Regions from separate parts of the Streptomyces sp. NPDC059994 genome, predicted to be linked through region 2. Evidence: riboswitches for the same ligand, from Rfam matches in the RefSeq annotation. Region 2 holds a riboswitch; each other region holds the start of a gene.
What was found. Region 2 has a riboswitch for thiamine pyrophosphate ahead of thiO (glycine oxidase ThiO). Riboswitches for the same ligand answer to the same signal wherever they lie in the genome.
Positions count from the first base shown of each region.

Region 1: another riboswitch for thiamine pyrophosphate. It lies ahead of ACFWA7_RS38850 (thiamine ABC transporter substrate binding subunit); the one in region 2 lies ahead of thiO (glycine oxidase ThiO).
Region 3: another riboswitch for thiamine pyrophosphate. It lies ahead of thiC (phosphomethylpyrimidine synthase ThiC); the one in region 2 lies ahead of thiO (glycine oxidase ThiO).

Region 1 covers NZ_JBHWUR010000179.1:89-8,574, reverse strand. The annotation lists gene ACFWA7_RS38860 (ABC transporter ATP-binding protein) at 1-670, opposite strand, end outside; gene ACFWA7_RS38855 (ABC transporter permease) at 670-2,280, opposite strand; gene ACFWA7_RS38850 (thiamine ABC transporter substrate binding subunit) at 2,334-3,431, opposite strand; TPP riboswitch at 3,508-3,617, opposite strand; gene rlmN (23S rRNA (adenine(2503)-C(2))-methyltransferase RlmN) at 3,635-4,747, opposite strand; gene ACFWA7_RS38840 (phosphatidate cytidylyltransferase) at 4,913-6,034, opposite strand; gene frr (ribosome recycling factor) at 6,034-6,591, opposite strand; gene pyrH (UMP kinase) at 6,712-7,491, opposite strand; gene tsf (translation elongation factor Ts) at 7,651-8,486, opposite strand, start outside.
Region 2 covers NZ_JBHWUR010000039.1:36,264-47,767, forward strand. The annotation lists gene ACFWA7_RS20695 (Rv2175c family DNA-binding protein) at 1-295, opposite strand, end outside; gene ACFWA7_RS20700 (NAD(P)/FAD-dependent oxidoreductase) at 339-1,502, opposite strand; TPP riboswitch at 1,623-1,736, shown strand; gene thiO (glycine oxidase ThiO) at 1,734-2,930, shown strand; gene thiS (sulfur carrier protein ThiS) at 2,927-3,142, shown strand; gene ACFWA7_RS20715 (thiazole synthase) at 3,146-3,940, shown strand; gene pknB (Stk1 family PASTA domain-containing Ser/Thr kinase) at 4,168-6,144, shown strand; gene ACFWA7_RS20725 (deoxyribonuclease IV) at 6,153-7,004, shown strand; gene ACFWA7_RS20730 (DUF4396 domain-containing protein) at 7,087-7,692, shown strand; gene ACFWA7_RS20735 (sulfite oxidase-like oxidoreductase) at 7,715-8,347, opposite strand; gene bfr (bacterioferritin) at 8,502-8,981, shown strand; gene ACFWA7_RS20745 (bacterioferritin-associated ferredoxin) at 9,106-9,384, opposite strand; gene ACFWA7_RS20750 (class II 3-deoxy-7-phosphoheptulonate synthase) at 9,501-10,832, opposite strand; gene ACFWA7_RS20755 (N-acetylmuramoyl-L-alanine amidase) at 10,991-11,504, shown strand, end outside.
Region 3 covers NZ_JBHWUR010000008.1:63,593-75,096, forward strand. The annotation lists gene ACFWA7_RS07195 (cupin domain-containing protein) at 1-210, shown strand, start outside; gene ACFWA7_RS07200 (DUF5326 family protein) at 363-581, shown strand; gene ACFWA7_RS07205 (IclR family transcriptional regulator) at 770-1,540, shown strand; gene ACFWA7_RS07210 (SsgA family sporulation/cell division regulator) at 1,637-2,074, shown strand; gene ACFWA7_RS07215 (YibE/F family protein) at 2,082-3,416, opposite strand; TPP riboswitch at 3,487-3,621, shown strand; gene thiC (phosphomethylpyrimidine synthase ThiC) at 3,614-5,392, shown strand; gene ACFWA7_RS07225 (hypothetical protein) at 5,539-6,384, opposite strand; gene ACFWA7_RS07230 (metallophosphoesterase) at 6,557-7,723, opposite strand; gene ACFWA7_RS07235 (LacI family DNA-binding transcriptional regulator) at 7,885-9,060, opposite strand; gene hisC (histidinol-phosphate transaminase) at 9,465-10,544, shown strand; gene ACFWA7_RS07245 (cytochrome ubiquinol oxidase subunit I) at 10,931-11,504, shown strand, end outside.

The sequences.
Region 1 (8,486 bases), on a different contig from region 2:
GCCGCTGCCAGACGTCGAGCGGCGTACCGGTCTGGGCGATGCGGCCGTCCCGCCGCATCACCACGACCCGGTCGGCGAGCGCGAACGCCTCGCTCTGGTCGTGCGTGACGGCGAGCACGGTCGTGCCCAACCGGCCGAACAGGGAACGCAGTTCGACCACCAGCCGCTCCCGCAGCGTACGGTCCAGCTGGCCCAGCGGCTCATCCAGCATCAGCAGCCGCGGCGAGGGCGCGAGCGCGCGGGCGAGCGCGACGCGCTGCTGCTCGCCGCCGGAGAGCGCCCCGACCGCCCGCCGCCCCGCCCCCGGCAGCCCTACGAGCTCCAGCAACTCCTCGACCCTGGAGGCCTGTTGGGCGCGCGGTACGCCGCGCATACGCAGGCCGAAGGACACGTTCCCGGCGACGTCCCGCTGCGGGAACAGCTGGTGGTCCTGGAACATCAGGCCCACGCCCCGCCGGTGCACGGGGACGCTCGTCTGGTCCGCGCCCGCGAGCAGCACCCGCCCCGTATCGGCCGGCTGGAGCCCGGCCACCACCCGCAGCAGCGTGGACTTGCCGCTGCCGCTGGGCCCGAGCACGCACACCGTCTCGTGCTCGGCGACCTCCAGGTCGACCGCGTCGAGCGCGGCCCGCTCGCCGAACCGGACCGTCACCCCGTCGAGCTTCAGCATCAGAATTCTCCGGTCCGGTCCGTACGAACGCGTTCGAGGAGCAGCAGGGATGCCGCGCACACCACCATCAGGATCGTGCTGAGCGCCATCGCCTGCCCGTAGTTGAGGTCCCCGGCCCGGCCGAGCAGGCGCGCCACCGCGACCGGCAGGGTGGGGCGGTCGGGGCGGGCGATGAACACGGTCGCGCCGAACTCCCCGAGCGAGACCGCGAACGCGAACCCCGCCGCGATCAGCAGCGCCCGCCGCACCAGCGGCAGGTCCACCTCCCGCCAGACCCTGAGCGGCGAGGCGCCGAGCACGGCGGCCGCCTCGCGCAGCCGCCCGTCGACCGCGCGCAGTACGGGAAGCATGGTCCGTACGACGAACGGCACACCCACCAGCGCCTGGGCCAGCGGCACCAGGATCCAGGAGGTGCGCAGGTCCAGCGGCGGCCGGTCCAGGGTGATCAGGAAGCCGAAGCCGACCGTCACCGCCGACACTCCCAGCGGCAGCATCAGGAGCGCGTCGAAGCCCCTGACCAGGCGTCCTCCGCGCCGGGTGAGGGCCGCCGCCGCCAGTCCGCCGACGGCTACCGCGATGCCGGTCGCGGCCAGTGCGTACTGCACGGAGTTCCACACCGCCTCCAGTGGCGGCACCAGGAAGGTGCCGCCCGCCCCGGCGGACTGGAGGGAGCGGAAGTAGCCGAAGCCGTAGCCGTCGGGGGTGTCCAGGGAGCGGGCGACCAGCACGCCCAGCGGCAGCACGATCAGTACGGCCACCACGGCGAGTACCGCCGCGAGCAGCGTCCACTGTCCCGCGCCGCGCGGGCGCCGGGCCGTGTGCGCGGGGTCGACGAGTTTCAGGGCGCTCTCGCGCCGCCGTACCGTCCAGGCGTGCACGGCGAGGACCGCGCCGACCGCGGCGAACTGGACGAGGGTGAGGACCGCGGCGGTGGGCAGGTCGAGGAGCTGGGCGGTCTGGCGGTAGATCTCCACTTCGAGCGTGGAGAAGGTGGGGCCGCCGAGGATCTGGACGACGCCGAAGGAGGTGAAGGTGAAGAGGAAGACCATCAGGGCGGCGGCGGCCACGGCGGGCCCGAGCGCGGGCAGGGTGACCGTGCGCCACGCCGCGAACCGGGAGGCGCCGAGGACCCGGGCGGCTTCCTCCTGGCGCGCATCGAGCTGGGCCCACAGGCCGCCGACGGTCCGTACGACGACCGCGTAGTTGAAGAAGACATGCGCGAGCAGGATCGCCCACACCGTGGTGTCGAGCCGTACGCCCCACAGCTCGTCCAGCAGCCCGCCCCGGCCGAGCAGCGCGAGGAACGCGGTGCCGACGACGACCGTGGGCAGCACGAAGGGGACCGTGACCACGGCCCGCAGCAGCTGCCGTCCGGGGAAGTCGAAGCGCGCGAAGACGTACGCGCTGGGGAGCGCGATCAGCAGGGTGAGCGCGGTGGAGGCGAGCGCCTGCCAGGTGGTGAACCACAGGACGTGCCCGATGTCCGGGTCGGTGATCACCTCGCCGATCCGGCCGAGGTGCCAGACGCCGTCGACGCGCAGCCCGCGGCCGACGATCGCGGCCACGGGCCAGGCGAAGAATAGCGCGAAGAACGCGAGCGGCAGGGCCATCAGGCCGAGCCGCACCGCGTTCGCGCGCACCCTCTTCGCGCGGGGCGTGCGGCTTACTTCAGCACGAGCGAGGACCACGACTTGACCCACTGCTCACGGTTCTTGGAGATCTTCTCCGGAGCGACGTCGTGCGTTTCGGTGACCGTGGCGCCGAACCTGGTGAACAGCTCGGGCAGCTTGGCGTCCTTGACCACGGGGTTCACGAACATGTTGAGCGGCATGTCCTCCTGGAACTTCCTGGAGATCAGGAAGTCGAGGAGCGCCTTGCCGCCCGTCTCGTTCTTGGCGCCCTTGAGGAGCCCCGCGAACTCGGTCTGGCGGAAGCAGGTGCCGGTGGCGACGCCGGTGGGGGCCTCGGTGGGCTGCGGCTTGGCGTACAGGACCTCGACGGGCGGGCTGGAGGCGTAGGAGACGACCAGCGGGCGGTCGCCCTTGGCCTTCTTGCCGCCGGCGGAGCCGGAGAAGTCCTGGTTGTAGGCCTGCTCCCAGCCGTCGACGACCTTGACGCCGTTGTCCTTGAGCTTCTTCCAGTAGTCCTGCCAGCCTTCGTCGCCGTACTGGGCGGCGCTGCCGAGCAGGAAGCCCAGGCCCGGCGAGGAGGTCGCCGCGTTCTCGGTGACCAGCAGGTTCTTGTACTCGGGCTTGATCAGGTCGGCGAAGGAGCCCGGCGGACTGAGCTTCTTGTCCGCGAAGTACTTCTTGTCGTAGTTGACGCAGATGTCGCCGGTGTCGATCGGCGTGACCCGGTGCTCGCCCTTGTCGAGCTGGACGGCCGCGGGGACGGCGGCGAGGCCCTTCGCCTCGTACGGGGTGAAGATCCCGTTGTCGAGGGCGCGCGAGAGCAGGGTGTTGTCGACGCCGAAGAACACGTCGCCGCGCGGGGATCCCTTGGTGAGGATCTCCTGGTTGAGCGCCGCGCCCGCGTCGCCGCTCTTGAGGACCTTGACCGTGTAGCCGGTCTGCGCGGTGAACTCCTTGAGCACCGCGTCGGAGGCGGCGAACGAGTCGTGGCTGACCAGTGTGACGCTCTTGGACCCGGTGCCGCCGTCGGACTTGCCGGCGCTGTCGTCCTTGCCGCCGCACGCGGCGAGCGTACTGACCCCGAGGGCGGCGGCGAGCGCGCCGGCCGCCAACATCTTCGTACTGCGCATGGTTCTGGATCCTCCTGGTGGGACCAGGAAGAGACGCGGCCCTGCTCACCGGGCGGCGGCGAGCAGGGCGCAACAGCTTGAGTGATGACCGAACTTCCTACCCAGAATGACCTGGGCAAGGTTCAGAGGGTCTGCGACCTTACGGTGTCGCACTCTCAGCGCTGTGGCGCTCCCCTGTCGGAATATGTAATTTCGAGCCCAGACTACCTCTCGGACGCGGCGAGCTGTCCGCACGCTCCGTCGATCTCCTGGCCACGGGTGTCCCGGACGGTCACCGGCACCCCATGGGCCGCGATGGCCTCGACGAACGCCTTCTCGTCCTCGGGGCGCGAGGCGGTCCACTTCGAGCCCGGCGTCGGGTTCAGCGGAATCAGGTTGACGTGGACCCGCTTGCCCTTGAGGAGGCGGCCGAGCAGGTCACCGCGCCAGGCCTGGTCGTTGATGTCGCGGATCAGTGCGTACTCGATCGAGATGCGGCGGCCGGACTTCTCCGCGTACTCCCACGCCGCGTCCAGGACCTCGCGGACCTTCCAGCGCGTGTTGACCGGGACCAGGGTGTCGCGCAGTTCGTCGTCCGGCGCGTGCAGCGACACGGCGAGGCGGCACTTGAAGCCCTCGTCGGCGAAGCGGTGCATGGCCGGGACCAGGCCGACGGTGGAGACGGTGATGCCGCGCTGGGACAGGCCCAGGCCGTCGGGCTCGGGGTCGGTGAGGCGGCGGATGGAGCCGACGACCCGCTTGTAGTTGGCGAGCGGCTCGCCCATGCCCATGAAGACGATGTTCGACAGGCGTGCCGGGCCGCCGGGGACCTCGCCGTCGCGCAGCGCGCGCATACCGTCGACGATCTGGTGCACGATCTCGGCGGTCGACAGGTTGCGGTCCAGGCCCGCCTGGCCGGTCGCGCAGAACGGGCAGTTCATACCGCAGCCGGCCTGCGAGGAGATGCACATGGTCACCCGGTCGGGGTAGCGCATCAGCACCGACTCCACGAGCGTCCCGTCGTGCAGCCGCCACAGCGTCTTGCGGGTGGTGTCGTCGTCGCACGAGATGTGCCGCACCACCGACATCAGGTCCGGCAGCAGTTCCTCCTGGAGCCGGGTGCGCGCGGCCGCCGGGATGTCCGTCCACTGGGCCGGGTCGTGCGCGTACCGCGCGAAGTAGTGCTGCGAGAGCTGCTTGGCGCGGAACGGCTTCTCGCCGATCGCGGCGACAGCCTCTTTCCGCTCGGCGGGCGAGAGGTCGGCGAGGTGCCGCGGCGGCCGCTTCGCTCCGCGAGGTGCGACGAAGGTGAGTTCTCCCGGGACAGGGCGGGCCATGAGTGGAATCTCCTCAGTACGGCGAGGCCGGGCTACCTCCGCCGACGCGGAGCAAGCGGCGGGGCGATGCCCAAGCCGGGAGACCTCACAGGATCACCCCCGCGTGCGCGGGGCCGAAAGGGCGCACCGCGAGAACGGCGCGCCCTTCCAGAGTACCGGGGCCGGTCAGCTCCCGCCGACGAAGATCACCAGCAGCAGCCACACCACCGGCGCCGTCGGCAGCAGGGAGTCCAGGCGGTCCATGATGCCGCCGTGGCCGGGCAGCAGTGTGCCCATGTCCTTGATGCCGAGGTCCCGCTTGATCATCGACTCGCCGAGGTCGCCGAGCGTGGCGCTCGCCGCGACCGCGAGGCCGAGCAGCAGGCCCTGCCACCACTGGCCGTCGTCGATGAGGAACTGCATGCACACCGCGCCCGCCGCCATCGCGAACGTCACCGCGCCGAGCAGGCCCTCACGGGTCTTGCCGGGGCTGATGCGCGGCGCCAGCTTGTGCTTGCCGAAGCGCCAGCCGACCGCGTACGCGCCGGTGTCGCTGACCACGGTCAGCAGCAGGAAGACGAAGACCCGCCACGGCCCGTCGTCGGCGGTCAGCATCATCGCGACGAACGTGGCCAGGAACGGCACGTAGAACGCCGCGAAGACACCCGCGGTGACGTCCCTGAGGTAGCCCTCGGGCTTCTCCGTCATCCGCCACACCAGCACCGCGAGCGACGTGAGCGCCATCGCGACCCAGGCGCCTTCGGCGCCGCGCGCGTAGCCGGCGACGACCATCGCCGCGCCGCCCACCGCGAGCGGCACCAGCGGCACCTTGATGTCCTTGCGCTCGTCGAGCCGGGAGGTGAGCTCCCACAGGCCGACGACGACCGCCACCGCGATCACCCCGACGAAGACGGCCTTGACGACGAACAGCGACGCCAGGATCACCGCGCCGAGCCCGACGCCGACCCCTATCGCGGCCCGCAGGTCGCGCCCCGCCCGCTTCTTCTCCGGCTGCGCGGGCCGCTGCGGCTGCTGCGGAGTCGAAGGTGGTACCGAGCTGGGCATGGGCTCCTGCGGCGTCTCTTCGCGGAACAGGGGACCGCTCACCCGAGCGGCCCCCCGGTCACGTTGTTCGCGGTCTACGGCGTCTCTGCCCGCGTCTGGCACTACGGGCGATCGGTGCGTCCGGGACGGGGCGTCATACGCATCGTAGGCAGCGCCCGCCGAAGGCACCTCCTGGGAAGGCCCCTGGTCGGGTGGCCCCCAGTACTCGGGTCGCGGCGGAGCCCCCCAGGAAGAGTCGTTCATCAGACCTCGAGCAGCTCTGCTTCCTTGTGCTTGAGCAGCTCGTCCACCTGCGAGACGTACTTCGCGGTGGTGTCGTCGAGCTCCTTCTCCGCACGGCGGACCTCGTCCTCGCCGGACTCCTTGTCCTTGACGAGCTTGTCGAGGGCGTCCTTGGCCTTGCGGCGCACGGAGCGGATCGACACCTTGGAGTCCTCGGCCTTGGTCCGGGCGACCTTGATGTAGTCCCGGCGGCGCTCCTCCGTCAGCTCCGGGAACGTCACCCGGATGATGGAGCCGTCATTGCTCGGGTTGACGCCGAGGTCCGAGTCGCGGATCGCCTGCTCGATGTTGCGCAGCGCGCTCTTGTCGAACGGGGTCACCACGGCCATGCGCGGCTCGGGCACCGAGAACGAGGCCAGCTGGTTGATCGGCGTCAGCGCACCGTAGTAGTCGGCCACGATCTTGTTGAACATCGCCGGGTGCGCACGGCCGGTGCGAATCGCGGCGAAGTCCTCCTTGGCGACCAGGACGGCCTTCTCCATCTTCTCCTCGGCTTCGAGGAGGATTTCTTCGATCACCACTTGCTCCTGCATGTCTTGAGTGGGCCGGGAGTGCTCCGTGGGGTGCTCAACGGCCCTGCGTAACCCGCGTCTTCCCCTGCACGGTGTCCGACCGTCAGGGGATTGTCCATCCCCCGGTCAGGCCCGGGTGCCCTGGTCGCTCACGAGCGTGCCGATCTTCTCACCCTTGACCGCGCGCGCGATGTTGCCCGCGGTGATCAGTTCGAAGACCAGGATGGGGAGGTTGTTGTCGCGGCAGAGGGTGATGGCCGTCATGTCCGCCACCTTCAGGTCGCGGGTGATGACCTCGCCGTACTCCAGCGCGTCGAACTTCACGGCGTCCGGGTTGACGCGGGGGTCGGAGTCGTAGACCCCGTCCACCCCGTTCTTGCCCATCAGCATGGCCTCGGCGTCGATCTCCAGGGCGCGCTGGGCTGCCGTGGTGTCGGTGGAGAAGTACGGCATGCCCATGCCCGCGCCGAAGATGACGACGCGTCCCTTCTCCAGGTGGCGCACGGCGCGCAGCGGGATGTACGGCTCCGCGACCTGGCCCATCGTGATGGCGGTCTGGACCCGGGAGTCGATGCCCTCCTTCTCCAGGAAGTCCTGGAGAGCGAGGCAGTTCATCACCGTGCCGAGCATGCCCATGTAGTCGGAGCGGGCCCGGTCCATGCCGCGCTGCTGGAGCTCGGCTCCGCGGAAGAAGTTGCCGCCGCCGATGACGACGGCGATCTGCGCGCCGTCCCGTACGACATTGGCGATCTCGCGGGCGATGGCGTGCACGACGTCGGGGTCCACGCCGAGACCCCCTCCGCCGGCGAACGCCTCACCGGAGAGCTTCAGCATGAAGCGTCCGGTCACCTTGCCATCGTCGCGCTTGTGGTCAGCCTGGGTGGCGGCGTCCGCGCCCTGATTCATGGGGATCTCCTCGTACACATACGAAGAAGGCCATTGCCGGTGGGTGCTGTGTCCCTGAGCGGCAATGGCCTCCTCGTCAGATCTGCGGTCGTCCGTCGCGAGCGCGGCCGACGACTGCCTCAGACCCTAGCGGGGTCTTCCGTCGATCGCTGAACGGACTCAGATGCCGACCTTGATACGCGAGAAGCGCTTCAGGGTGACACCGGCCTCGTCCAGAACCTTCTGGACGGACTTCTTGTTGTCGAGCGCGTACGGCTGGCCAAGGAGCGTGGCGTCCTTGAAGAAGCCGTTGACACGACCCTCGACGATCTTCGGCAGCGCGGCCTCGGGCTTGCCCTCGGCGCGCGTGGTCTCCTCGGCGACACGACGCTCGGTCTCGACGACCTCGGCCGGGACGTCCTCGCGGGACAGCCACTTCGGGGCGAACGCGGCGATGTGCTGCGCGATGCCCTTGGCGACGTCGGCGTCGGCCTTGTCCAGCTCGACCAGGACACCGATCTGCGGCGGCAGGTCGGGCATGGTGCGGTGCATGTACGCGAAGACGAAGCCGTCGCCGTACTGCGCGAAGCGGTCCAGGACGATCTTCTCGCCGAGGTTGGCGTTGGCCTCGTCGACGTACGCCTGGACGGTCTTGCCGGCCTCGATCTCGGAGGCGAGCAGCGCCTCCAGGTCGGCCGGGGAGGTCGCGGCGACGTGCGCGGCCAGCGCGGCGGCGGTGGCCTGGAACTTCTCGCCCTTGGCGACGAAGTCCGTCTCGCACTTCAGCTCAAGGATGACACCGGAGGTGTTGTCCTCGGCGATGAGGGAGACGACCGCGCCGTTCTCGGCGGAACGGCCCTCGCGCTTGGCGACGCCCTTCTGGCCCTTGATGCGCAGCGCCTCGACGGCCTTGTCGACGTTGCCGTCGGCCTCGTCCAGCGCCTTCTTGCAGTCCATCATGCCGGCGCCGGTGAGCTCACGGAGCTTCTTGACGTCAGCGGCGGTGTAGTTCGCCA
Region 2 (11,504 bases):
TGCCGGGCAGGCTCGGGTCGGAGGTGAAGAGCCACTCGATCATCTCTTCGTCGGAGTAGCCGTCGTCCCGCAGGAGCGTGAGGGTGCCGGCGAGGCCCTTCACGACCTTGTCGCCGTCGATGAAGGCGGCGGGCACCTGCAGCGTCCGCCTCTCACCGCGGCGTACGGCGATGAGCTGGCCCTCCTTGACCAGCTGCCGCACACGCGTCACCTCGACATCGAGCATCTCCGCGATGTCGGGAAGGTGGAGCCAGGCGGGAACGAGTGCATCGGTTCTTGCGTCAATCTCGGTCACGGGACAAGCGTGCCATCCCGGACTGACACTGGGTAGCCGGAGGTCAGCCGACTGCGGCCTTGAGAGGGACGGACGGGTCGGCCGCGCGGACCGGATCCAGCGTCGCACCTGCCTCGATGAGCTTGCGGCCCTGCGCCAGATCGCGCGGTCGGCCGACGGCCAGGAGGGCGACGAGCCTCCCCTCGCGCAGCCAGCAGACCGACCACGCGGCGCCTTCCGGGCCGCCCCGCCACAGCAGCCGGTCGGCGCCGCCGTGGTGGCCGACGTACTGCACGAACCTGCCGAACTGCTCGGACCAGAAGTACGGCACCGGGTCGTACGGCCGGACCGTCTCGCCGACGATGTCCGCCGCCACCGTGCGCGGCCCCTGCAGCGCGTTGTCCCAGTGGTGGATGAGCAGCCGCTCTCCGTACCTTCCCGAAGGGAAGGAGGCGCAGTCGCCGACCGCGTAGACGTCGGGCAGCGAGGTGCGCAGCCGGTCGTCGGCCGTGACCGCGCCCTCCGCGCCCCGCTCGATGCCGGTGCCCGCCAGCCAGTCGGTGGTGGGCCGGGCGCCGATGCCGACGACCACCGCGTCGGCCGGGAGCCGGCGGCCGTCCGCCAGGACGACGGCTCCCGGCTCGACGGCCGCCACGCGCGCGTGGGTGAGCAGTTCGGCGCCGCTCTCCGCGTACCAGCCGGCCATCGGCTCGGTGACCTCGGCGGGCAGCGCGCCCGCCAGCGGACGGTCGGCGGCCTCCACGACGGTGACCGCGCAGCCCGCCTCGCGCGCGGCCGTGGCGAACTCGGCCCCGATCCAGCCCGCCCCGACGACCACGACGCGGCGCTGGGCGCTCAGGACCGCGCGCAGCCGCCCGGCGTCGTCGAGGGTGCGCAGCAGATGAACGTCGGGAAGATCCTCGATGCCGGGCAGCGTGATCGGCTCCGCGCCGGAGGCGATCACCAGCGCGTCGTACGGGACGGTCCCGGACGCGGTGTCGATCTCGTGATCACGCGCGCGTACGTCCGTGACCGTCTCGCCCAGGCGCAGGTCGACTCCGAGGCCCTCGAAGTCCACCTCGAAGGCTGAACCCTCGGCCTTGCCGAGCAGCACCGCCTTGGAGAGCGGGGGTCGGTCGTACGGCTGGTGGGGCTCGGCGCCGATGAGGGTGATCCGGCCGGGAAAGCCCTGTTCGCGCAGGGCCACGGCGGTCTGGACCCCGGCCATGCCCGCGCCGACGACCACCACGTGGCGCTGTTCCGAATGCGTCTGCTTTTCGCTCACCCGATCACCATAAGCATCTGACAGTTCGTCAGGAAACCGGTCAGGCGTTAGCCTGACGCACGTACAAGCACTCGCGGGAGCCCGGACGCACCGGGCTGAGAGGGAGGCTGCAGCGGCCTCCGACCGTACGAACCTGATCCGGGTCATGCCGGCGAAGGGAGGGGCTGGACGCCCATGCATTCATCCCGAGACGGGGCAATTCCCCACGGGTCGGACGTACTGGTGGTGGGGGGCGGCATCATCGGCCTCGTCACCGCCTGGCGGGCCGCGCAGCGCGGGATGCGCACCGCGCTCGCCGACCCCGCGCCCGGCGGCGGCGCCGCCCAGGTCGCGGCGGGCATGCTCGCCGCCGTCACCGAGCTCCACTACGGCGAGGAGACCCTGCTCGGCCTCAACCTGGCCTCCGCCCGGCGCTACCCGGACTTCGTGGCCGAGCTGGAGCAGGCGAGCGGCCTCGGCACCGGCTACCGCGCCTGCGGCACCCTCGCGGTGGCCCTGGACGCCGACGACCGCGCCCATCTGCGCGATCTGCACGCGCTCCAGCAGCGCTCGGGGCTCGACTCCCAGTGGCTCACCGGGCGCGAGTGCCGCCGCCTCGAACCGATGCTGGCGCCCGGGGTGCGCGGCGGACTGCGGGTCGACGGCGACCACCAGATCGACCCGCGCCGCCTCACCAGGGCCCTGCTCACGGCGTGCGAGCGGGCCGGGGTGGTCTTCCACCACAGCTGGGCCGAGAGGCTCTCGGTGGTACGCGAGCGGGCCGCGGGGGCCGTCCTGGCCGACGGCACCGAGCTCGCCGCCGACCAGGTCGTCCTCGCGGGCGGCAGCCTCAGCGGCCGGCTCGCCGGGGTCCCGGAGGAGCTGCGGCCGCCGGTGCGCCCGGTCAAGGGCCAGGTACTGCGGCTGACCGTGCCGCCCGCGTTCGCGCCGTTCCTGTCCCGCACGGTCCGCGCGGTGGTCCGCGGCAGCCACGTCTACCTGGTGCCGCGCGCCGACGGCGAGCTCGTCGTCGGCGCCACCAGCGAGGAGCTGGGCTGGGACACCACGGTCACCGCGGGCGGCGTCTACGAGCTGCTGCGCGACGCGCACGAGCTGGTTCCCGGCATCACCGAACTGCCGCTGACCGAGACCCGCGCCGGGCTGCGCCCCGGCTCCCCCGACAACGCGCCGCTGCTCGGCCCGACCGCCCTGCCCGGCCTGCACCTGGCCACCGGCCACTACCGCAACGGGGTGCTGCTCACCCCCGTCACCGGCGACGCGCTGGCGCACGCGCTGGCCACCGGCGAACTGCCCGACGAGGCGCGCCCCTTCACCCCCCGCCGCTTCACCTCCGCCCCGGTGGAGTCCGTACCGCAGGAGCTGACCGCATGACCGTCTCCCTGACGACCGTCTCCGTCAACGGCGAGGCACGCGACCTCGCCGCCGGCACCACCCTCGACGCCCTCGTCGCCGCCCTGACGCCCGCGCCCGCCGGGGTCGCCGCCGCCGTCAACGAGACGGTGGTGCCGCGCGGCCAGTGGGCCGCGACCACGCTCGGCGACGGCGACCGCGTCGAGGTCCTGACCGCCGTCCAGGGAGGCTGAGCCATGGCCGACGACCTGTTCACCCTCGGCGGTACGACCTTCACCTCGCGGCTGATCATGGGCACTGGCGGGGCGCCGAGCCTAGACGTCCTGGAGCGCTCGCTCGCCGCCTCCGGCACCGAGCTGACGACCGTCGCGATGCGCCGCCTCGACCCGACGGTGCAGGGCTCGGTCCTGTCCGTCCTGGAGAAGCTGAACATCAGCGTGCTGCCGAACACGGCGGGCTGCTTCACCGCCGGGGAGGCCGTGCTGACCGCCCGCCTCGCGCGCGAGGCGCTCGGCACGGACTGGGTCAAGCTGGAGGTGGTCGCCGACGAGCGCACCCTGCTGCCCGATCCGGTCGAGCTCCTGGACGCGGCGGAAGTGCTGGTCGACGATGGTTTCACGGTGCTGCCGTACACCAACGACGACCCGGTGCTCGCCCGGAAGCTGGAGGACGTGGGGTGCGCGGCGATCATGCCGCTCGGCTCCCCCATCGGCTCCGGGCTCGGCATCCGCAACCCGCACAACTTCGAGCTGATCGTGGACCGCGCCACCGTCCCGGTCATCCTCGACGCGGGCGCGGGCACCGCCTCCGACGCGGCGCTCGCGATGGAGCTGGGGTGCTCGGCGGTGATGCTCGCCTCGGCCGTCACGCGCGCGCAGGAGCCGGCCTTGATGGCGGAGGCGATGCGGTACGCGGTGGAGGCGGGCCGCCTGGCGTACCGGGCGGGCCGCATCCCCCGCCGCCACTTCGCACAGGCGTCCTCCCCCGTGGAGGGCCGCGCCGCGCTGGACCCGGAACGCCCGGCGTTCTAGACGCAGGTGGGTCGGCTGCGGACCGCATGTGGTTGCTGGCGCAGTTCCCCGCGCCCCCAGGGGGTCAGGGGCGCGGGGAACTGCGTGACAAGCCCCCACCGGCCCGCGGCCGAAAGACCCCCAGAGCCGGGCCCACGCCACTGCGTCCGTCACAGCTCCGCTTCAGTCCCGCCCCGGGATCACCCGGGGCGGGAAGGGTGTCCGTGACCGCTCGTAGACTCTGCTGCGTGGATACGACCCTTCAGGACCCCCTCGTCGGGCAGGTGCTCGACGGCCGCTACCGCGTCGAGGCGCGCATCGCCGTCGGCGGTATGGCCACGGTCTACCGGGCCGTCGACACCCGGCTCGACCGGGTGCTCGCCCTCAAGGTGATGCATCCGGCGCTCGCCGCCGACGCCTCGTTCGTGGAGCGGTTCATCCGCGAGGCCAAGTCCGTCGCCCGGCTCGCCCACCCCAATGTGGTCGGCATGTTCGACCAGGGCACCGACGGCGGATACGTCTACCTGGCGATGGAGTACGTGGCGGGCTGCACCCTGCGCGACGTGCTGCGCGAGCGCGGCGCCCTGCAGCCCCGGGCCGCCCTGGACATCCTGGAGCCGGTGCTCGCCGCCCTCGGCGCCGCGCACCGCGCCGGTTTCGTCCACCGGGACATGAAGCCGGAGAACGTGCTGATAGGGGACGACGGCCGGGTCAAGGTCGCCGACTTCGGCCTGGTCCGGGCGGTGGACGCGGTCACCAGCACCACCGGCAGCGTCCTCGGCACCGTCTCCTACCTCGCCCCCGAGCAGATCGAGCAGGGCACCGCCGACACCCGCGCGGACGTCTACGCGTGCGGTGTCGTGCTCTACGAGATGCTGACCGGCGCCAAGCCGCACTCCGGGGAGAACGCGGCCCAGATCCTCTACGCCCACCTCCACGAGGGTGTGCCCGCGCCGTCCGCCGCCGTGCCCGGCCTCGCCGTCGAGCTGGACGACCTGGTGGCCTCGGCCACCGCCCGCGAACCGGACGCGCGGCCGTACGACGCGGTGGGCCTGCTCGCGCAGACCCGCGAGGCCCGCGCGGCGCTCGGCGACGAGCAGCTGGACGCGGTGCCCCCGCAGGCCGCGCCCGCGGCGGGGGCCTCCGGCTCCGAGGACCGTACGAGCGTCATACCGCGCGCGGTGGCGACCCCGGCCCGGGGCAGCGCGCCAACGGCGGGTGCCGCCCCGCTCCCGGCCGAGCGGGACGCGGTCAACCGCACCAGCCGGCTGACCGTGCCGCCGTCCGGGCCCGCCCCGGCACGCGCGCGTGGCGGGCGGCCCCGCTTCGTCCTGAACGGGCGGCGCGGCCTGATCGCGGTCGTCGCCGCCGTCCTGCTGGCCCTGGGGATCGGCGCCGGGGTCTGGTACATCAACTCCGGCCAGTTCACGCACGTCCCCGCCGTCATCGGGCAGAGCGAGAGCGCCGCCAAGAAGCGGCTCACGGACGCGGGCCTCGCGGTGAAGAAGGTCGACCGCCGCTACAGCGACACCGTCAAGCGCGGCACGGTGATCGAGACGGACCCGGAGACGGGCGCGCGCGTGCGCGGCAACGCCTCGGTGACCGTCGTGGTCTCGCGCGGCCCGGAGATGGTCAAGGTCCCGGACGTCAGCGGCAAGCCGCTGGACGACGCCAAGAAGGCGCTGGCCGACGCCGGGCTGACGCCGGGCGCGGTCACCGAGGAGTTCAACGAGGACACCGACCAGGGCTCGGTCGTCAGCACCGCCCCGGCCGCGGGCGCCCCGCGCCGCGCGGACACCGCGGTCGCCCTCGTCGTCAGCAAGGGCGCCCCGGTCGAGACCCCCGGGGTCGTCGGGGACTCGGTGGAGGACGCCACCTCGGCACTGAAGGACGCGGGCCTTGAGGTGCGGATCGCGCCCGAGCAGGTCAACTCGCCGCAGGAGGCGGGCAGCATCGCCGCCCAGTCCGCGGCCGAGGGCTCCCGCCTCGCCAAGGGCGACACGGTCACGCTCACCGTCTCCAAGGGCCCGCGGATGATCACCGTGCCCAAGGTGACCGGCGAGAAGGCCGACGACGCCAGGAAGGAGCTGGAGAAGGCGGGCTTCAAGGTCGACGTCGACCGCGGCTTCCCGTTCCTCAGCGACGAGATCGCCGGCCAGTCCGTCAAGGCCGGCGACCAGGCGCCGGAAGGCTCCACCATCACCATCAAGACCAAGGGACTCTGATCCACCCCATGCGCAACCCCATCGGCGGCCACATCCCCGTGGCCGGCGGCCTCGCCACGACCGGCCTCTCCTACGCGCGCGAGCTCGGCGCCGAGACCGTCCAGGTCTTCGTCGCCAACCCGCGCGGCTGGGCGACCCCCACCGGCAACCCGGCCCAGGACGAGAGGTTCCGCGCCGAGTGCGCGGCCGAGGGCATCTCCGCGTACGTGCACGCCCCGTATCTGATCAACTTCGGCTCGCACACCGAGGCGACCGCCGAGAAGTCGGTGGAGTCGCTGCGGCACTCGCTGCGCCGGGGCCGGGACATCGGCGCGCTCGGCGTGGTCGTGCACACCGGCTCCGCGACCGGCGGCAGGCCGCGCGCGGAAGCACTGGCGCAGGTACGGGAGCGGTTGCTGCCACTGCTGGACGAGCTGACGCACGACGACGACCCGTTCCTGCTCCTGGAGTCGACGGCCGGGCAGGGGTTCTCGCTGTGTTCGCGGACCTGGGACTTCGGCCCGTACTTCGAGGCGCTGGACGCCCACCCCAAGCTCGGCGTCTGCCTGGACACCTGCCACATACACGCGGCCGGGCACGACCTGGCCGGGCCCGGCGGGGCGGCGCAGACCCTGGACCTGCTGGTGGAGACCGTCGGCGCAGGGCGGCTGAAGCTGATCCACGCCAACGACTCCAAGGAGGGAGTGGGCTCGCACCTGGACCGGCACATGAACATCGGCGCCGGCCACATAGGCGCGGAGCCGTTCCGCGAGCTGCTCGCGCACCCGGCGACCGACGGCGTACCGCTGATCATCGAGACGCCCGGCGGGAAGGAGGGGCAGGCGGCGGACATCGCGCTGCTGAAGTCCCTGCGGCCCTGATCCTCCCTTGAGGGAATACCCCCTGGGGGTATACCGTTCCTGTCATCGACAGGAACGGTCATCCGGCGTTGGGGGCACAGCCATGCAGCACGAGGCGCACACGCACACCGAGCACGAGCACCACGAGCACCACGAGGGTCACGAGGGTCACGAGGGTCACGAGGGTCACGAGGGTCACGAGGGTCACGAGGGTCACCAGCAGCACCGGGGACACGGCGACGCGCACGCCCCCCACGGTCAAGGCGGCGGCAAGGTCAGCTGGTCCATGGCCGCCCAGGCCACCCTGCACTGCCTCACCGGGTGCGCCATCGGCGAGATCCTCGGGATGGTCGTGGGCACCGCGTTCGGCTGGGGCAACATGCCGACGATGGTGCTGGCCATCGTCCTGGCCTTCTTCTTCGGCTACTCGCTCACCCTGCGCGGCATCCTGCGGGCCGGGGTCGGCTTCCGTACCGCCTTCAAGGTCGCGCTCGCCGCGGACACCCTCTCCATCGCCGTCATGGAGCTGATCGACAACGGGGTGATCGCGCTCTGGCCGGCCGCCATGGACGCGACGCTCGCGCAGGCGCTGTTCTGGGGCTCGCTCGCGGTCTCGCTCGCGCTCGCCTTCGTGGTCACCACACCGGTCAACAAGTGGATGATCGGCCGCGGCAAGGGCCACGCGGTGGTGCACCAGTACCACCACTGACGCCCCGGAAAGGCGCCAGGACTCAGAGCTCGGGGCCTTCCCCGGGCTCTTCCTGGTACGAGTAGCGCTGCTCTCGCCAGGGGTCACCGATGTTGTGGTAGCCCCGCTCCTCCCAGAAGCCCCGGCGGTCCGCCGTCATGTACTCGATGCCGCGGACCCACTTCGGGCCCTTCCAGGCGTACAGATGCGGGACGACGAGCCGTACCGGGAAGCCGTGTTCGGCGGTGAGGAGATCACCGCCCTTGTGGGTGGCGAAGACCGTGCGGTCGGAGAGGAAGTCGTCCAGGCGCAGGTTGGAGCTGAAGCCGTATTCGGCCCAGACCATCACATGCGTGACCTCCGGGGCGGGCGGCGCGAGCTCGGCGACCGTACGCGCGAGGACTCCGCCCCATTCGGCCCCCAGCATCGAGAACTTCGTGACACAGTGAAGATCCGCGACGACGGTGGCGAAGGGCAGGGCCGTGAACTCCTCGTGGTTCCAGCAGCGCTTGTCGCCGTCGGCGGTCGCCCCGAACACGCGGAACTCCCACCGCTCGGGCTTGAACCTGGGGACCGGGCCGTAGTGGGTGACCGGCCAGCCGCGCTGGAGCCGCTGCCCCGGGGGAAGCTCCGACTGCACTGCTTCCCGTTGCTCCGGGCGTTCCGGCTGACCCATGACTCCATGGTGACAGACGGCGAGGGGTGGTCATGACCAGCGGCGCCCCGATTCGGACAACTCCTACTAAGCGTGTACTTACTGGACGCTCCCCGCGCGCGATGCGAGGATGCGCGCGAATCTGCCCCTCACCCGTGTGGAAGGAGCCTCTGCGATGCAGGGCGACCCCGAGGTCATCGAGTTCCTGAACGAGCAGCTGACCGCCGAGCTGACCGCGATCAACCAGTACTTCCTGCACGCGAAGATGCAGGAGAACTTCGGCTGGACGAAGCTCGCCAAGTACACGCGTCACGAGTCGTTCGACGAGATGAAGCACGCGGAGGTGCTGACCGACCGGATCCTGTTCCTGGACGGGCTGCCGAACTACCAGCGGCTCTTCCACGTCCGGGTGGGGCAGACGGTCACCGAGATGTTCCAGGCCGACCGGCAGGTGGAGGTCGAGGCGATCGACCGCCTCAAGCGCGGCATCGAGATCATGCGGGCCAAGGGCGACATCACCTCGGCGAACATCTTCGAGTCGATCCTTGCCGACGAGGAGCACCACATCGACTACCTCGACACCCAGCTGGAACTGGTCGAGAAGCTCGGCGAGGCGCTGTACATCGCGCAGCTCATCGAGCAGCCGGAGAGCTAGGGCCCCTGTCGGCCCAAGGGGACTTGTGGAAGCCCGGTGCGGGACCGCGCCCCTTCAGGGGCGCGGGAAACTGCGACCAGCCACGAGCGGCCCTCAGCCGATGACTCCACACCCAGCGGAGCGCCTACGCGGCTTCCGCCAGCTTCTGCTCGGTGGCGAGCACCGCGCCGACCCCGCCCTTTTCGAGCAGTTCCCGACGGGGGCAGGCACCGCGCCCGAGCAGGCCCTGGATGGCGCGCACACAGGAGCCGCAGTCCGTGCCCGCCTTGGTGGCGGAGGCGATCTGACGCGGGGTACAGGCGCCGGCGGCCGCGTGCTGCTCGACCTGCTTGTCGGTGATGCCGAAGCAAGAGCAGACGTACACGCGGTCCACCTCCCTGACAGGAACGGTCTGGCCAGCCATCCCCGATTCGGTGAGGCTTACCTAACCGTACCCAAAGTCGGGGTGGACGAAAAGCCCCGGATACGCCCGTGGGGCGCGGATCACAGATCCACGCCCCACGTTTCGTAGGAAGCTACTCACTGGTCCCGGTACATCTCGGCGACCAGGAAGGCCAGGTCCAGGGACTGGCTGCGGTTGAGGCGCGGGTCGCAGGCCGTCTCGTAGCGCTGGTGCAGATCGTCGACGAAGATCTCGTCGCCGCCGCCCACGCACTCGGTGACGTCGTCACCGGTGAGCTCGACGTGGATGCCGCCCGGGTGGGTGCCCAGGCCCTTGTGGACCTCGAAGAAGCCCTTGACCTCGTCGAGCACGTCGTCGAAGCGGCGGGTCTTGTGGCCGGAGGCCGCCTCGAAGGTGTTGCCGTGCATCGGGTCGGTGACCCAGGCGACGACCGCGCCGGACGCGGTGACCTTCTCGACCAGCTCGGGCAGCTTGTCGCGGACCTTGTCGGCGCCCATACGGACGATGAACGTCAGCCGGCCGGGCTCGCGGTCCGGGTCGAGCCGGTCCACGTAGGTGAGCGCGTCGTCGACCGTGGTCGTGGGGCCGAGCTTGATCCCGATCGGGTTGCTGATCCGGGAGGCGAACTCGATGTGCGCGTGGTCGAGCTGCCGGGTGCGCTCGCCGACCCAGACCATGTGGCCGGAGGTGTCGTAGAGCTTGCCGGTGCGCGAGTCGACCCGGGTCAGCGCCGACTCGTAGTCGAGCAGCAGCGCCTCGTGCGAGGCGTAGAACTCGACGGCCTTGAACTCGGCCGGGTCGGTGCCGCACGCCTTCATGAAGTTCAGCGCGTTGTCGATCTCGCGGGCCAGCTGCTCGTAGCGCTGACCGGACGGGGACGTCTTGACGAAGTCCTGGTTCCAGGCGTGCACCTGGCGCAGATCGGCGTAGCCGCCGGTGGTGAAGGCGCGGACCAGGTTGAGCGTCGAGGCGGACGCGTTGTACATCCGCTTCAGTCGCTCGGGGTCCGGGATGCGGGCGGCCTCGGTGAACTCGAAGCCGTTGACCGAGTCACCGCGGTAGGTCGGCAGGGTCACGCCGTCGCGGGTCTCGGTGCCCTTGGAGCGCGGCTTCGAGTACTGCCCGGCGATCCGGCCGACCTTGACGACGGGCACGGACGCCGCGTACGTCAGCACGGCGCTCATCTGGAGCAGGGTCTTGAGCTTGGCCCGGATGTGATCTGCCGACACGGCGTCGAACGCCTCGGCGCAGTCGCCGCCCTGGAGCAGGAACGCCTCGCCCTTGGCGACGGCCGCCATCCGGGCGCGCAGCTGGTCGCACTCGCCCGCGAAGACGAGCGGCGGATACGACGCGAGGTCCGCGATCACATCGCGCAGAGCCTCGGCATCGGGGTACTCGGGCTGCTGCGCCGCGGGAAGGTCACGCCAGGTGTTTACGTTCACGGTCACCCCACAACCTTACGGGGTCCACTTAGCCGTCCACCCGCGTGCCCACCTTGTGAGACACGTGGACGACCTCCCGATGACCGAACCCGATCGGTCGCCTGCTAGCCTCTGCGCGTTTCAGAAGTGATTCAGAAATCAACAGAGCGATGCAGGGGTGGGCGTTGAAGCGGATACACCGCAGAGACCGCAAGAAGAAGCTGATCGCTTACGGGGTGGGCACGGCGGTCGTCGCCGGTGCGGCGATCACCAGCCTGGCGGTGGCCGCACCCGGCCCCGCCACGGCGAACACCAAGCCGGCCGGTCCGGGCACCGCGCTCCAGGCCCGGTTCGCCGAGGCCGCGCGCGAGTTCCACGTCCCGCAGAGCGTGCTGATGGCGGTCTCGTACCGGCAGACGCTGTGGGAGAGCCACGACGGGCAGCCGTCCACGACCGGCGCGTACAACGTCATGGGCCTGACCCGGGTGACGGCGGACGACGTCGAGCAGCCGACGGACGCGGAGCGACTGTCGCACCTCAACATGAGCGGCGACCCCACGGTCATGAAGCACTTCGACGCCAAGCGCGCCCTGAAGCGGGCGCCGAAGGCCGTCGACACGAGCGACCCCCGGCTGCACACGCTGGACGAGGCCGCCAAGCTGATCGACAAGCCGGTGGACGCCGTCCGCGAGGACGAGA
Region 3 (11,504 bases), on a different contig from region 2:
GACGCGGGTGACCACGACCCGCAGAAGCCGCACGCCCAGGACGAGATCTACTTCGTGGTGAGCGGCCGGGCGTCCATCACGGTCGGCCTGGAGACCACCGAGGTGGCGCGGGGCAGCGTCGTCCATGTGCCGGCCGGGGTCGCCCACCGGTTCCACCACATCGTCGAGGACCTGCGGGTTCTGGTCGTCTTCTCTCCCCCCGAGAGCTGAGGGCGACCGCCGGGATTCCCTAGGGGGCCGGTCAGGGGAGACCAAGGGCTGCGAGGCCCCCGTTCGGCACCCCCGCGCCCCTAGCATCGAGGGTGTCGAAGGCAGCAGCCCGAGACTTCAGGAGAATCACGAGTACGAAAGAGGTAAGGACGATGGCCGCACGGGAGATATTCACGGGGATGCCCTGGTGGGTGAAGTGGGTCGCCGTGCCCGTCATCGCGCTGGTCGTATTCGGCGGTCTCATCGCCAGTGTGGTCGGCTTCCTGTTCGGACTGCTCTTCAAGGCGCTGATCTTCGTGGCCCTGGTCGGCGGTCTCATCTACGTCGTCCGGCGGTTCATGTCCTCGTCGTCCTCGCGCGGCGACTGGTAGGCGGCAGCGCGCATTTGTACGGGTGCGGTCCCGTAAAGGCACAGCGCTCGTACAGAACGACCCAGGATTAGCCCGGCTGAGGGACGGATAGGCCAAACCCCTCATGGCGCCGGAGGCGGCCGTTATGGTGAAAACCTCTGCTGCCTCGGGCGGGCCCCCTTGCCCGTCAGCACGCCTGGGGGTGACCTGTGGCCACGGCTGCGAACGCCGGTATCCCTACCCTGATCGGTTCGGTCCAGCGGGCGTTGCGCCTGCTGGAGGCCGTGGGCGCCCATGTGGACGGCGCTCCTGCCAAACAGCTGGCGCGGGAGGCCGGGCTGCCGCTTCCCACCGCGTACCACCTGCTGCGCACCCTCACCCACGAGGGCTATCTGCGCAGGGAGAACGGTGTGTTCCTCTTCGGCGAGGCGGCCGAGAGGCTGGCGGACGGCGGCGCGATGCAGAATCGTCGCACCAAGATCAGCCGCTCTCTCGCGGAGTGGCGCGACGCCATCGGGGTCCCCGTCTACTTCGCGGTCTACCGCGAGGGTGAGATCGAGATCGCCGGAGTGGCCGACACGCCCTCGGCCCCGGCCGTCGAGGAGTGGGCCGACTTCCGGGAGACCGGGCACGCGCACGCCATCGGCCAGTGCCTGTTGAGCCAACTCGACGAGAAGGCCCGCGAGGACCATCTGAAACGGCACCCTGTCCGCGCGGTCACTCCCTACTCCGTACGCGACCGCAGGGCCCTCCTGGACCGCCTCGCGGCTACGGAGCGTATGCAGCCCGTCGTCGAACGACAGGAGTACGCCCTGGGTACGGTCTGCGCGGCCATCCCGATCACGGCGGGTTCCGGAGCCGCCACCGTGGCCATCTCCCTCCCCCTCCACCAGCAAGAACGCCTGATTCCGGCGATCGAGCAGCTCCGCGGCGAAGTCGGTCGTCTCCTCAGTTCCCTCGCGTTCTCTATCAGTATCTGAAAACTCACTCCTTGTGATCTGTTAGCGCTTCCAGCACGATTGCGTCAAGAGGGCCAGGGGGGATCATTCCTGGCCATTTCAGCTACAGCGGGGTACATGATGCGTGAGGTCCTGGCAGAGGTCATGATGAGCTTCCTCGTCTCCGAGGAGCTCTCCTTCAGGATCCCGGTGGAGCTCACGTACCGCGGCGACGATCCGTACGCCGTCCACATGACCTTCCACCTTCCCGGCGACGAACCCGTGACCTGGACATTCGGGCGGGAACTGCTGCTCGACGGCATCAACACCCCCACTGGCGAAGGGGACGTGCACATCGCGCCCTCCTGCCCCGAGGAGCTCCGCGGCGTCCACATCCGCCTCCAGGTGGGCGGCGAACGGGCGCTCTTCCGGGCCGGGGCCGGCCCGCTGGTGGCCTTCCTCGACCGCACCGACAAGCTCGTACCGCTGGGACAGGAGCGCGCGCTCGGCGACTTCGACGGACATCTGGACGAGGCGCTGGGACGGATCCTGGCCGAGGAGCAGAACGCGGGCTGAGCGCCGCCTACTTCTTGCGGCGCCGGCCCCGTCCGCGCCGCACGGGCCCGCCGGCCGCGACGGCCGGTCGGTCGGCCGAGACCACCAGCGCCGCGAGTACGGTGGTCAACGGGACCGAGGCCACCAGGCCGATCGATCCCACCAGCATCCGGACGATCTCCTCGGCGACCAACTCGCTGTTGGCCACCGTCCCCACGCTGCTCTGCGCGATGGAGAACAGCAGCAACAGCGGCAGCGCCGCGCCGGCGTATGCCAGGACCAGGGTGTTGACCACCGACGCGATGTGGTCGCGGCCGATCCGGATGCCTGCCCGGTACAGCCCGCGCGGGCCCATCGTCGGATTGGCCTCGTGGAGCTCCCAGACCGCCGACGTCTGGGTGACCGTCACATCGTCGAGCACCCCGAGCGATCCGATGATCACGCCGGCCAGCAGCAGACCGGACATGTCGATGTTCGGGTACAGCGCGTGGATCAGGCCGGTGTTGTCGTCGGTGTTGCCGGTCAGCGAGGCCCAGCCGATGAAGAGCGACCCGAGCAGCCCGATCAGGACGAGCGAGACCAGCGTGCCGAGCACGGCGACCGAGGTGCGCGCCGACAGGCCGTGGCACATGTACAGCGCGATCAGCATGATCGCGCTCGAACCCACCACCGCGACCAGCAGCGGATTGGAGCCCTGGAGGATCGCCGGGAGGATGAACAGGGTCAGCACGGCGAACGAGACGACCAGCGCGACGAGCGCCATCACCCCGCGCAGCCGGCCGACGACCACGACCGCGAGCGCGAAGATCCCCGCGAGCAGCGCCATCGGGAGCCGCCTGTTCACATCCGTCACCGAATACTGCAGGTCGTGCGGGGCGTCGGGGGCGTACGCGACGATCACGCCCTGCCCCTTGTGCAGTTGGCGCGGGGCGTCCGGCTGGACGATCTCGGTGAAGGTGCGGCCCTTCTCCTTGCCGCTGGTGACCTCGACCGTCGCCTTGGCGCACAGGCCCCGCTGTGAGCGCCCGGCCTGTTGGCCCTCGGCGGTTGAGGTGTCGCCGTTCGACGGCGTCTGACCGGCGTTGACCGACTTGCAGTCGACCTTCTGGAGGGCGACGACCTTCGCCTGCTGGGTCTGGCGGTCGAAGCCGACTCCGGTGCGCTGGTGGGACGGGGATCCCCCGGGCCACAGCACGGCCAGGCCGACGAGCACCGCGACCGAGAACGGGATCAGCACGGCGGCGATCACCTTGCGGAGATGCTTCGAGACGGGCGCCGCGGGACCGTGGCTGTGCGTGTGCCCAGAGGTCTGGCCGTGTGGGTGTCCGTGGGCGTCTTCGGGGGGCTGCTCTGCTGACGTCACCGCCCGATCATCGCAAGACGGCGGGGCCCCTCTGTTCAGCGCGCTGGCGATGGCGCTAGCGTGGTGACACCTTTGCACACGCGGGAGCTCGGAGCACCGGGCTGAGAGGGCGCTGAAAGCCGTACGAACCGTACGGAAGCGGCTGCGCCGACCGCCGAACCTGTTACCGGGTAATGCCGGCGTAGGGAGTAGGTCTCATGACCGTTCAGGACGCACGCACGCCTGCCTCGAATCAGAGCGGGGCCGGGAAGTCCATCGGCTGGCACAAGGGATACGTCGAGGGCTCGCGCCCCGACCTCCGGGTGCCGGTCCGCCAGGTTCACCTCACCAATGGCAAGGACGTCACGCTGTACGACACGTCCGGGCCGTACACCGACCCGAACATCGAGACGGACGTCCGCCGGGGACTCGCCCCGCTCCGGGAGAACTGGATCATCGCGCGCGGCGACACCGAGGAGTACGCGGGCCGCCCCGCGCGCCCCGAGGACGACGGCATCAAGCACACCTCGCCGCGCGGCGGCCTGAAGAACCTCGACGCGGTGTTCCCGGGCCGCCCGCGCCAGCCGCGCCGGGGCCGTGGCGGGCAGGCCGTCACCCAGCTCGCGTACGCCCGCCGGGGCGAGGTCACCCCGGAGATGGAGTACGTCGCGATCCGCGAGAACGTCTCGCCCGAGGTCGTGCGCGAGGAGATCGCGGCCGGGCGCGCGGTGCTGCCCGCCAACGTCAACCACCCCGAGATCGAGCCGATGATCATCGGCAAGCGGTTCCTGGTGAAGGTCAACGCCAACATCGGCAACTCCGCCGTCACCTCCTCCATCGAGGAGGAGGTCGACAAGATGACCTGGGCCACCCGCTGGGGCGCCGACACGGTCATGGACCTCTCGACCGGCCGCAACATCCACACCACCCGCGAGTGGGTGCTGCGTAACTCCCCCGTCCCGATCGGCACCGTGCCGCTCTACCAGGCGCTGGAGAAGGTCGACGGCCGCGCCGAGGAGCTGACCTGGGACGTCTACAAGGACACGGTCATCGAGCAGGCCGAGCAGGGCGTCGACTACATGACGGTCCACGCCGGGGTGCTCCTGCGGTATGTGCCGCTCACCGCCCGCCGCAAGACCGGCATCGTCTCGCGCGGCGGCTCGATCATGGCCGCCTGGTGCCTCGCGCACCACAAGGAGTCGTTCCTGTACGAGAACTTCGAGGAGCTCTGCGAGATCCTCGCGGCGTACGACGTGACGTACTCCCTGGGCGACGGTCTGCGCCCGGGCTCCATCGCGGACGCCAACGACGAGGCGCAGTTCGCCGAGCTGCGCACGCTCGGTGAGCTCAACACGATCGCCAAGCGCCACAACGTGCAGACGATGATCGAGGGCCCGGGACACGTCCCGATGCACAAGATCAAGGAGAACATCGACCTCCAGCAGGAGATCTGCGAAGAGGCGCCGTTCTACACGCTCGGCCCGCTGACCACCGACGTCGCCCCGGCGTACGACCACATCACCTCCGGCATCGGTGCCGCGATGATCGCCTGGTGGGGCACCGCGATGCTCTGCTACGTCACGCCCAAGGAGCACCTGGGCCTGCCGAACCGCGACGACGTCAAGACGGGCGTCATCACCTACAAGATCGCGGCGCACGCGGCCGACCTCGCCAAGGGACACCCGGGCGCGCAGGACTGGGACGACGCGCTCTCGGACGCCCGCTTCGAGTTCCGCTGGGAGGACCAGTTCAATCTGGCCCTCGACCCTGACACCGCGCGCGAGTTCCACGACGAGACGCTGCCCGCCGAGCCGGCGAAGACCGCTCACTTCTGCTCGATGTGCGGGCCGAAGTTCTGCTCGATGAAGATCTCGCAGGACATCCGGCGCGAGCACGGCGGGGATCTGGCGGCGGGAGACATCGAGGCCGGAATGGCGGAGAAGTCCAAGGAGTTCGCCGAGGCGGGCAACCGCGTCTATCTGCCGATCGCGGAGTGACGTACGCGTACCGATGTTTCACGTGAAACAGCGATCCCTGTTTCACGTGAAACATGCGCGGCCGTGGTTTCACGTGAAACGAAGGTGCCGGTGGTTTCCCGGTGGGGTCCCAGCGGTTTCACGTGAAACGGGCGCCCCCAAGCCGGTCACTCCGGCTGGTGTTCGGGGCCCCCGAAGTCGGGACTGGTGAAGTCCGGGCTGGTGAAGCTGGGGCGGGTCCCGGTGGACGAGTCGCCCGGACTGTCGAAGTCGGGCCGGTCGTAGCCGAGGCTCGGTATCCGGCCCGCCGAGCGGCGCCTCGGTACGCCCGGACCGGCGCCCGGGTCGGCCAGCGCCTCACGCAGGAACGGGTAGATGCCCCGCTCCACCAGGGCGTGGCGCCATGCGTCACGGGCCCGGGAGACCTCCTGTGTTCTCTCGTCGCCCACCTCGGTCTCCTCCGGCTCGGCGACGACCTGGGTGGCGCCGTTGCGGAGCGCGGTGAGCAGGAGGCTGATCGCGGCGGCGAGTATCGCGGCCGCGGTGAGCGCTCCGAAGAACCAGCCGGCGGTCAGTAAAGTGTCGGCGAAGGCGGGCTCGGGGTTGAGCATCTTCAGGACGTAGCCCACCAACAGGAAGATCGCGGCGGCGGTCCCGGAGAGGACGGGTGCCAGCACCGCGACGACCGCGCCGACGCCCGCACCCGAGGTGGATTCCGGGCTGTCGACCACCGGAGGCGTCATCACCGAGCCGCGTTCCGATGTGAGCGCGGGGGTGGAGGGCGTGCGCAACTCCTCGCGCACCCTGACGTAGTGGTCGTACTCGGCCGCCGCGGCCGCCGAGACGAGGGCACCGGCGTTGAGCACCATGGTGCGCAACTGCTCGGTGTTGAGCCGTACTCCTACGCCGGCCAGCTCGGGCCGGTCGGGCGCGGTGCGCAGTGCGTCGTCGAGGATCCGCTCGAACTCCGGGCGGTCCTCGGTCAGCAGGTGCGGAGCGCTGTTCATGTGCATCCCCCGATGCTCCGTAGGGCCGGAAAGCCCGCCTGACGAACGGGCAATCGGGCGGAAACGGAGGAGAGCCTGCTACGGATAAGCCGATGGTAGAGCGGTTACGGCACGGGGTGACAGGGTGTTTCCGAAATCACCTTGCTGCCGCCCGAGCCGGTGCTTTCCCGATTACGCGTCAGTCATGCAGAGGCAACTGCACGACCAGCAGTTTTCCGGCCATGGTCACCCCACCGTCCATGGCGATGGCGAGGCCGTCCGCGTACACATGCGGGCCCTCCACGACCGGACGGGAGTCTTCCTCGCCGTCTTCGGTGCCCACTTCGCCCAGGAGGTAGGGAATCGGGCTGTGTCCGTGGACCACTCGCTGCCCGCCGTACGCCGAGAGCAGCTCGCGGGCGGCCTGGGGGCCGCCGTCGTCGCGGAAGGCGAAGCGCTTGGTGAACTTCCGGAACAGGTCCCAGCATTCGTCGGCGTCGTTGCGGGTGAGCAGCGCGTGCACGGTGTCGTTCACGGCTTCGATGGAGTCGCCGTACTCCAGGTACGCGGTGGTGTCGGAGTGCATCAGCAGATGCCCGTCCTCCTGCTCGATCGCGTCGAGGCGGGACATCCACTGCAGATGGACGTCCTGGAGGCGGTCCATGTCGGCCTTCTGGCCGCCGTTGAGCAGCCAGGCGGCCTGGAAGGTGGCGGTGCCCGCACCGGAGTTGACCGGGGTGTCACCGAAACGCTTGGCGCCGATCAGGAGCAGCTCGTGGTTGCCCATGAGGGCCTTGCAGTAGCCGCCGGCGGCCGCGGCCTCGGCCGACAGCCGCATCACCAGGTCGATGACGCCGATGCCGTCGGGACCGCGGTCGGTGAAGTCGCCGAGGAACCAGAGGCGGGCGTTGCCCGCGGCCCAGTTCGCGTCGACGTCGATCAGCCCCTGCTCGCGCAGCGCGGCCAGGAGTTCGTCGAGGTAGCCGTGGACGTCGCCCACGACGTAGAGCGGCCCGAGGCCGTCCGGCAGGGGCGCCGGGGCGGGGTCGGTCTGCACCCGGACCTGCACGGTGTCCCCCCGGTTGATCACCGGGAGGTCGCGTGCCGTCGGGGTGTAGCCCTCGGGCGGCTCGTCGTCGGCGAAGGCGTTCCCCGGGTGGATGTCCGCGGGGTACGCCTCCGCCGGGTGCACTGCCACAGGAGGGCGCGGCTGCGCCGGTGGAGGCATTTCGACGGGTGGGGGCGGCGGAGGGACCTGCGCGGAATGCGCGGGAGCCTGCGCGTACGGAGGCACCCGGAAGTCACGCAACGTCTCCGTCCGCTCGGGTCCCAGACCGGCCCCCTGAGTCATCGACCCCTCCACCACCGTCGCGCCGCCGTACACCGTGGGACCCCCCTGGTCGGGCGGGGATCCGTGGTGTCGTGCGCCCATCATAGGAATGAGGCTCGTGCTGTGTGACGCACCAGGGGTGGTGAATCCGGGCGCGGCCTTGGTTTACCGGTTGTTATGTCCCCCAATGTGTTGGTCTAGTCCTTGTCCGCATCGCTCTCGGGGCTCCTGTCCGGCACGTTCGGGTCCTGGCCGAGTCCCCTGGGTTCCGCGACGGGGGAGCGCGGGGGACTGACCGTCGTACGCGGCGAACGGCGCTGCGACGACGTGCGGATGATGAGTTCGGTCGGTATCACCTGCTCGATCGGGTGACCGTGGTCGATGCCTTCGATGGCGTCGATGAGCAGTTGGACCACGGCGGTGCCGATGCGCCGGGGCTTGAGCGAGAGGGTGGTGATGGGCGGTTCGGTGCTCGCGTACACGGTGGACTCGCTGCAGCAGACGAGCAGCAGGTCCTCGGGCACCCGCAGCCCGTATCTGCGGGCGGCCGCCAGTAGATCGGTGCCGTTGGGGTCGAACAGTCCGTACACGGCGTCGGGCCGGTCCGGGCGGGCGAGCAGCCGGTCGGCCGCGACGGCGCCCGCGCACGGGTCGTGGGCGGGGTAGGACTCGTAGACCGGGTCCTGCCCGACCCGCTCGCACCAGCTCAGATACGCCTCGGTGGAGAGCCGGGTATAGGTGTCGGTGGTGGTGCCGGTGAGGAGGCCGATCCGGCGGGCGCCGGCGGCTGCGAGATGGTCGAGCAGTTCGAGTACGGCGGCCTCGTGGTCGTTGTCGACCCACGCGGTCACCGGCAGCGAACCCGCCGGACGTCCGTCGGAGACCACCGGAAGTCCCTGGCGGACCAGTTCGGTGACGACGGGATCCTGGTCGGAGGGGTCGATCACGACGGTGCCGTCGAGGGCGACGTTCGACCAGACGTCCGCGGGGCTGCGGCGTGAGGTGGCGGGCAGGATGACGAGGGCGTAGCCGCGCGCGAGCGCGGCGGATGTCGCGGCCCTCGCCATCTCGGCGAAATAGGCGAACTCGGTGAAGGTGAAAGGTTCATCCCCGTATGTCGTCACGGTCAGGCCGATCAAGCCCGACTTGCCGGTACGGAGCGTGCGGGCCGCTGCGGATGGGCGATAGCCCAGCCGGTCTGCGACCTCGCGGACGTGGCGGCGGGTGGCGTCGGGGAGCCGGCCCTTGCCGTTGAGCGCGTCGGAGACGGTCGTGATGGAGACACCGGCGGCGGCGGCAACGTCCCGAATGCCCGCCCTCCCCAGCCGGCGACCGGTTGACCGGCTCACCTGGTGCTTCCCTGCTGCTGTCATGGCGAGCCGATAGTAGGGCGAGGCGAGACAGTTGCCCCGCGTGCATATGCACGCGTTGACAGGCACGTTTCTGCATGATCATAAGTGGATAAGCGCCTTGATTTGCATGGGAGTTGGGCGGATTCGCGTTGCGGTGGCGGTTGTCGATCGGTGGGAGGCTGCCGAATGCCCGATGTTTCGAAGAGGTCTCAACTCACCTGCACGAGGGATGCGCGCCACGGCGCAAGCCACCGGCGCACGGCTTTTACGGGGTGCGCTCCCCCTCCCGCGCGCCCACGCTCCCGGGGCGGGGCGGGTGGGGGGCGGCCGCGCCCGGAGGATGTCTTTTGGCTCTTCGCAGGGGCGCCGAATCCTCATAAGGTGTGCAGTATTCGTACGGACGGAACGGTCGAGGAGGACCTGCGGTGAGCGAGACGAGCCCCAAGCTGCGCGCCGAGCTGGACGGCATCCCCACCTACAAGCCCGGCAGGCCCGCGGCCGCCGGCGGCCCGGTCGCGTACAAGCTGTCCTCCAACGAGAACCCGTACCCGCCGCTGCCGGGGGTGATGGAGCGCGTCGTCACCGCTGCCGGGAGCTTCAACCGCTACCCGGACATGGCGTGCACCGGTCTGATGAACGAGCTGGCCGACCGCTTCGGCGTGCCGCTCACCCACCTCGCCACCGGCACGGGCTCGGTCGGTGTCGCCCAGCAGCTGCTCCAGGCCACCTCCGGCCCCGGTGACGAGGTCATCTACGCCTGGCGCTCCTTCGAGGCGTACCCGATCATCACCCAGATCAGTGGAGCGACGTCCGTAAGGGTGCCGCTGACCTCGGGCGATGTGCACGACCTGGATGCCATGGCCGAGGCGATCACCGACCGGACCCGGCTGATCTTCGTCTGCAACCCGAACAACCCGACCGGCACCGTGGTCCGCCGGGCAGAGCTGGAACGATTCCTCGACCGGGTGCCGTCGGACGTGCTGGTGGTCCTGGACGAGGCGTACAAGGAGTTCGTCCGCGACGCCGACGTGCCGGACGGGCTGGAGATCTACCGCGACCGCCCGAACGTCGCGGTGCTGCGCACCTTCTCCAAGGCGTACGGGCTCGCCGGACTCCGGATCGGCTTCGCCGTCGCCCACGAGCCGGTGGCGGCGGCGCTGCGCAAGACGGCCGTCCCCTTCGGCGTCAGCCAGCTCGCCCAGGACGCGGCGGTTGCCTCCCTGCGCGCCGAGGACGAACTGCTCGGGCGTGTCGGCTCGTTGGTGGGCGAGCGCGCCCGGGTGTACGAGGGCCTTGTCGGCCAGGGCTGGACCGTGCCCGAGACGCAGGCGAACTTCGTCTGGCTGCGCCTCGGCGAGCGGACGGTCGAGTTCGCGCAGGCCTGTGAGGCGGCGGGCGTGGTGGTCCGGCCGTTCGCGGGCGAGGGCGTGCGGGTCACGATCGGTGAGACCGAGGCCAACGACCTCTTCCTGAAGGTGGCCGAAGGCTTCCGCAAGGCGAACTAGGGCCTCTGCGGCCCCCGAGCCCGGTCCGGGACGGCGCGGCCCAGGGCCTGTCCGGCGGATCAGGTCGGCCTCGGGCCCACCCCCTCGCGCGCGTCCGACTCCGGCGCAGGGGAGGCCGGGGTCCCGATGTAGACCTCCTCGCCGCAGGTGCGGGCGCTGAGGACGATCGGGAGTGCCCCCGCGAGCAGTGCGCTCGTGGGGGCCCGGGAGCTCACCCCATACGGACCCCGCACAGAGGTACCCCCCCTGAAGCTCACGGAAGCATGTGCGACATAATGCTTGTGAATGTGAACGCGTTCACAAGCGTGTCCCGCTTCATCCCGGAATCAGTGGGATCAGAGGGGCAAACCGCCGCTGTGATCACGGCGATGTAAGGAGATGACGTTGTGAATCTGGCTCTGGCGCCGGAAACGCTGGCGCGATGGCAGTTCGGCATCACCACCGTCTACCACTTCCTCTTCGTGCCGCTCACGATCTCGCTCGCCGCGCTCACGGCCGGGCTGCAGACCGCGTGGGTGCGGACCGAGAACCAGAAGTACCTCAAGGCGACGAAGTTCTGGGGCAAGCTCTTCCTGATCAACATCGCGATGGGCGTCGTCACCGGCATCGTCCAGGAGTTCCAGTTCGGCATGAACTGGTCCGACTACTCGCGGTTCGTGGGTGACATCTTCGGGGCCCCGCTCGCCTTCGAGGCGCTCATCGCCTTCTTCTTCGAGTCGACCTTCATCGGCTTGTGGATCTTCGGCTGGGACAAGCTGCCGAAAAAGATCCACCTCGCCTGCATCTGGATGGTCTCGATCGGCACCATCCTCTCCGCGTACTTCATCCTGGCCGCCAACTCCTGGATGCAGCATCCGGTCGGCTACAAGATCAACGAGGCCACCGGGCGCGCGGAGCTCACCGACTTCTGGCACGTGCTGACGCAGGACACCACGCTGGTCGTCGTCTTCCACACGCTCA